One region of the Desulfitobacterium dehalogenans ATCC 51507 genome, then DNA from elsewhere that is predicted to be linked to it. Evidence: a T-box and tRNA genes for the amino acid it is inferred to sense, from the RefSeq annotation. Region 1 holds a T-box; the other holds one or more tRNA genes.

Evidence for each region. A T-box is a leader RNA that pairs with one kind of tRNA and senses whether it is charged. The one in region 1 lies ahead of thrS (threonine--tRNA ligase), so its partner is inferred to be a tRNA-Thr.
Region 2: it encodes a tRNA-Thr, which carries the amino acid that the T-box ahead of thrS (threonine--tRNA ligase) is inferred to sense. The anticodon was not compared.

What each region holds. Positions count from the first base shown of each region.
Region 1 is NC_018017.1:165,245-168,376, reverse strand. Features, by position in the region: gene thrS (threonine--tRNA ligase) at 54-1,970, opposite strand; T-box leader at 2,041-2,265, opposite strand; gene ytxC (putative sporulation protein YtxC) at 2,294-3,132, opposite strand, start outside.
Region 2 is NC_018017.1:704,873-708,004, reverse strand. Features, by position in the region: gene DESDE_RS03305 (DsrE/DsrF/DrsH-like family protein) at 1-456, shown strand, start outside; gene DESDE_RS22665 (hypothetical protein) at 642-764, opposite strand; tRNA gene DESDE_RS03300 (tRNA-Thr) at 1,032-1,106, opposite strand; gene DESDE_RS03295 (aminotransferase class V-fold PLP-dependent enzyme) at 1,652-3,010, opposite strand.

The DNA of each region.
Region 1 (3,132 bases):
ATTTCCAAAGCAAAAGGATTTGAACCATAGGTTCAAATCCTTTTGCTTAAGTCTTATACCAATTGCTTTTTGCTTGCAATCTCTTCCTGCACGAGAGCCATGAACTCCGCTACAGAGAGTTTTTCTCCTGAATTGGCTTGACTATAACGGCGAACGGAGACCGTATCCGTTTCCGCCTCTTGGTCCCCGACCACGAGGGCGAAGGGGATTTTGTGGGTTTGGGCTTCCCGGATCTTGTAGCTGATCTTCTCGCGGCGTTCATCCACTTCAGCCCGGATGTCCAGATCATTGAGGCGGCGTACGATGTCCTGAGCATAGTCCTCATGACGTTCGCTGATGGGCAGAACCCGGACTTGAACAGGGGCCAGCCAGGTGGGGAAGGCTCCGGCATAGTGCTCTGTGAGAAGAGCAATAAAGCGCTCAATGCTTCCGTATACCACCCGGTGAATCATGACCGGACGATGCTTTTGACCGTCTTCACCGATATAAGTGAGGTCGAACTTCTCGGGCATTTGGAAATCCAGCTGAATGGTGCCGCACTGCCAGGTTCTGCCTAAGCAGTCCCGGAGATGGAAGTCGATTTTCGGTCCGTAGAAGGCACCGTCTCCCGGGTTAATCTTATAGTTGACTCCCTTTGCTTCCAGGGCTTCCTGAAGGGCATTGGTAGCCATTTCCCAAGTCTCATCGGCGCCCATGGAATTTTCAGGACGGGTGGAAAGCTCCACATGATATTCAAAGCCGAAGACCTTATAGAAACGGTCCACCAGGTCAATGACGCCGCTGATTTCATCTTTGATTTGGGAAGGAAGCATAAAGATATGGGCATCATCCTGAGTGAAATTGCGAACCCGCAAGAGTCCGTTTAAGGCACCGGATAACTCATGACGATGCACTAAGCCCAGCTCTCCCATTCTCAAGGGAAGATCGCGATAGCTTCTCAGCTTTTGCTTATACATAATCATACCGCCGGGACAATTCATAGGCTTTACAGCGAAGTCCTCATCATCAATCTTGGTGGTATACATATTATCTTTATAATGATCCCAGTGACCAGAATTTTCCCACAGGTCGCGGCTTAGGATGATGGGAGTCTTGATTTCGTGATAGCCTCTCTTGCGATGCTCCTGACGCCAGAAATCTTCCAGCTGGTTACGCAGAACCATACCTTTGGGATGGAAGAAGGGAAAGCCAGGACCTTCATCGTGAAGGCTGAACAGATCCAGCTCCACGCCCAGTTTACGGTGATCACGGCGCTTTGCCTCTTCGAGCTTAAAGAGGTAGTCCTCCAGATCCTCTTTTTTGGCCCAGACCGTTCCATAGATCCGTTGGAGCATTTTATTCTTTTCACTGCCCCGCCAATAAGCACCGGCCACGTTCATGAGCTTGAAGGCTTTAACTACCCCAGTAGAGGGAATATGAGGACCGGCACAAAGATCAGTGAAGTTTCCTTGAGTATACATGGAAATCACTTCATCCTCAGGTAAGTCTTCAATCAACTCCACCTTGTACTTTTCTCCTTCTTCAGAGAAATACTTCAAAGAATCACTGCGGGAGATTTCTTTTCGTTCATAGGATTTATTCTCTTTAACCAAACGGCGCATCTCGGCTTCGATCTTTTCTAGATCCTCCGGTGTAAAAACATGCTCGGAATCAAAATCATAATAGAAGCCATTGTCAATAGCAGGCCCAATCCCTAATATGGTTCCCGGGAAAAGGTTCCGTACGGCTTCAGCCATAAGGTGAGAGGTGGAGTGCCTTAAAATCTTTAATCCTTCCTCAGAATCCACCGTGATAATCTCTACCTCAGCATCCTGGATTAAAGTATAAGACAAGTCCTTAAGCTCTCCATTCACTTTCCCGGCCACGGCAGCTTTCGCCAGACCTCTGGAGATGGAGGCTGCCAATTCCATGAGACTCTTACCTGATTCGATCTCTCGGATAGAGCCATCCTTTAACGTAATCTTTACCATCTTGGTCAACTCCTTATTCCTTTCAATTTTTAAACTTTATAATACGGAAAATAAAAAAGCCCTCATCCCAATATGGGACGAGAGCATTATTCCCGTGGTTCCACCCAAGTTAAAGCACCTCCCGGTTGCTTTCCCTTTGATCCCTTAACGCGGGCAGACGTCTGAGCATACTTTGCTTCAACTCAGCACTCCGGGGTGGTCTTCCTCTGCTTCTTTGTGAGAGATGCTTGCAGCCGGTGACATCTCCTCTCTAACACAAACAAAAACAAACTACTTTCCCCGTCATCGTTTTCATTTCATTATATCTATCCCTTTGCTCTTTGTCAAATCTTCTCACAGATAGAACAGTTTTCTGTACAATAACTGACGCGGCCTTCAAAAACCTTGCAGATCGTCTGCAGAGTATCTTTATACCCTTCATAACGAATATGCATCACAATTTTTCGCGGGGCCACAGCAATTAAAGCACTGACGAGAAGATCTTCATAAGTGAGTTCCTGAGAGGTATCCATAAAAGACAAATCATCCATGTATTTTTTGGTGATTTTTTTCCCTTCTTCATTATAAAGGTTGAACTTGCCTTGTCTTGTGATTCCTACATGCAAGGTATGAATACGGGGCTTTTGCGAATCCACAAAGCGCCTGAGCAAATTGATAAACTCTTCATATTCCGTTTCAATGACATGTTCGTTCACTACATAGTTGACGGCTTTATGAATCTCTTCTTTATAGTCCTTGGCCCGGAATCGCAAAAAGCCTTCCATATCAAAGAGGGACTGAGCCTCTATGCATTTGACGATTTGGTTGACCAAGGATGCCTTACGATGAATGCGGTAACCCTTCCATTGTTGGGATTCTTGATTAAGGTATTGGAGAGCCTTCTCGAAAATCTGAACAACTTCCTCCCGTTTCATTTTATATTTGCTTTTGAGCAGCCAGCGGATATGATCTTTTTCCCAATGCTGCAAGATCGTTTCCGCAATAGCATTGGCTAAGTAATAGCTATGAATTTTTTTGGTGGTCTCCCGATCCTCTTCGATCGCTTCGAGCTGGAACTCACAATCTATCAACCAGTGCTTGCCTTGTTGATATTCGTGAAGCACCACCGGAAGCTTCTCCTGCTCTTGGAGCTGCCTAAGGCGCTCATAGATGCTCTCTCGAT
Region 2 (3,132 bases), 540 kb from region 1:
CTCATGTTCAGCGGTGAGTATGATAAAGCCTTGGCAGGTTTGATTCTGGCTAATTCAGGGCGGGAGATGGGTATGGATGTGACTATGTTCTTTGCCTTTTGGGGGCTTTGTCTAGTACGAGATCCTGAAAAAATGACGCTGGAAGACAAATCCCTCTATGAGCAGATGTTTGGCATGGTTACTCCTAAGGGAATCGAGGATTTGCCTCTTTCACGCATGAACATGGCCGGCTTAGGAAAGGCTATGCTCAAAGAAATGATGGAAGATGAGGATACGCCACCCCTTACCGCGTTTCTCAATGGGGCAAGAAAAAAAGGGGTGCAATTCTATGGTTGTAAGCTCTCTGTGGACGTAATGGGCTTTAAAAAGGAGGAATTGCTCCCGGAAGTGCAAATTATAACCGCTGCGGATTTTCTACAAGAGGCGATGGAGTCTCAAATACAGTTATTTATATAGAGTTATTGTTTACCAGGTTTAGGGTCATCAAGTATTTTAAAGGCTGAGAAAATTCCTCAGCCTTCGTTTTTTATGTAACTTAAGCAAAAAGCTGCTGACTATACAATGTCAACAGCCTCTGTATGCCCTGGCGTCATCCGACAGGATCGTGGTTCTGTTTAGCTTTCTTGCCTTAATGAACTGCCTTAAATAACAAGAGCAGTAAGCAGAAGGGTCCCCAGGCCCACTTCGCCGTATCCACTATAGCCCCCTACGGAGTATTGATATCCCGTATATCCGCTACTCCGAAAAAGTCGATTTCTATACATAGATCAAACCTCCTATAAAATATCATCCGTTAAAAATGAGTATACAATAAAATATGCTTGATAAAAGAAATCTGAGACAAGTTTGGAGCTAAGCATTTATTTTTTGCATAAAAGAGATTACCACATTATGGAAAAGGTATTTTATCCTATTCAAAAATCGATGGCCATTTAAAGCCTAAAACCAAAAAACGTTGCAACGCGGTTGCAACGGAAGCACTACCGCTAAAAAAAGAAATCCCGCAATCTCTTGCAGGATAAGGATTCCATTGGAGCCGATGGTCGGAATCGAACCGACGACCTGCTCATTACGAGTGAGCTGCTCTACCTCTGAGCCACATCGGCACTTTTTAACGAATGTAATTCTACCTGATTTCTTTCTTTAAGTCAACAGGAACAACTTGTTCCTTGGGTTATTTATTCTCAGTTATACCCACCGGAAGTGAATTAATTGAGAAAATTCGTATATTTTAGTGTCTATATTTGTTGAAAACATTGACTTTACGCATGTCCCGTGTTACTTTTTTGTAAGAGTCAGGAAAATAAAGCAATCAAGTTCATAAAAAACGCGGTCGCTTTGTCTTCTAGACTTGCGCAATAAAGAATCCCCAGACGTGGGGATTCTTTTCTTTTTCACAAGAGCCATGAAGTCCTTGCTGAAACCAAAAAACCCCTGAGAATCTTGTCAGAGGCTGCTACTCAATCGGACCGCCAAAGGGCTCAAAAAAAATAAGACCCTGCCAGTTATGACAGGGGAAGAAAAAATATATCTTCAAAGGAGGCTAAAAGGAAAAGGTATGGTTATATAATAACCAATAAAAGTGAGCAATGTGTTGCGAGAGTGTGAACGATTTGTGAAAACTTATAGAAAGTTATTGAAGATATATGGATCAATTCCCTGTTCTCAGGGACCGAAAGATCCTCGGACGAGAGCTGACAATCCTCCCCAGGACATCAAGAAAGGAGTCGATTTCTGCTTTGGTGTTGTAGAGGGCTAAACTTGCTCTGACCATCCCAGGGTGAGGCAAGGAGGGATTAGCCATGTGGTATTCCATCTCTTGCTTGGAGATATGCAAAAGCCGCTGTACGTAAGGTTGAGCACAAAAACAGCCATTGCGCACAGAGATTCCTCCTTCCTTAGCCAAGTACTCTGCTACATCTTCGTGAAATAAACCTTCCACATTAAAGGAGATCACCCCAATTCGCTGGGAAAGTTGCTGCTGATTAAGAGGTATTCCCCCATAAAAAGTTATTCCCTCCATCCAGCGCAATTGCTCATAGGCATATCCTAGTAAACCTTCTTCATGCTGTAATACTTTTTTCATACCTATTGCACTCAGCGTCCGTACAGCGGCAACAAGTGCTACTACCCCCATAAGATTGGGAGTCCCGGCCTCTTCCTTACCTGGAGCATCATACCAGAGGACACGATCTGGTGTTACCATCCGAGCCGTCCCCCCGCCCTGATAATCCGGAGCCCCCTGTTCGAAAAAGGCACGGGGACCAATTAATACCCCTGTACCGAAAGGGGCATACATCTTGTGGGCTGAGAAAGCCAAGAAATCAATATGCTCTATGGAGTGAGATGGGCGCATATCTACAGGAGCATGAGGAACCAGTTGTGCTCCATCCACACAAATTTTCGCCCCATAGCGGTGGGAAAGCTCAGCAATCTTATGAATTGGGTTCCGATGGCCTGTAACGTTAGAAGCCCCTGTGACCGTCACGAGTTTGACTGCACCTTGGTAGCGCTCCAGCTTAGCCCTGAGGTCGTCCATGCGCAGGCGCCCCTGTTCATCAATCTCTATGTAGTCCAGATGGAATTTTTCCCGCCAGGGAAGAAGATTGGAATGATGCTCCATCCAGGTGGTCAAGATGACCTCTTTTTTGTTTTTATTCCACAAATGATTAGCCAGTTTATTAATTGCTTCTGTAGTGTTTTTTACAAAGATAACCACATCCGTCCGGGAGTCTCCTCCAACAAACTTGAGAACCTCGGTCCTGGCCTGCTCATAAATTTGGGAAGACACAACGGATTTATACCCTGCTCCCCGATGAACAGAGCCATATAAAGGGGCAAAACGGTTGATCTCCTCAAGGACAGAAAGAAACGGCGGGGTCGTAGCCCCATTATCAAAGTTTATCCCGGGGACTGAGCCTCCTGCAGCTAAAGGAACTCGGGTATCTAGCCCGAGGAAAAGATGACCGTAATTCGTAGGTTGTGTCCATGGGAAAAAGCGAAAGTTCATCCTTTAACCTCCTATATCATCGATTATGTTGCTGCATTTCTATCACTTTGCATTATATGAACAATGTAATAATGTGGTCATTGTCCATTCCTGGAAGGATAATTATTTGATTATATCGAATT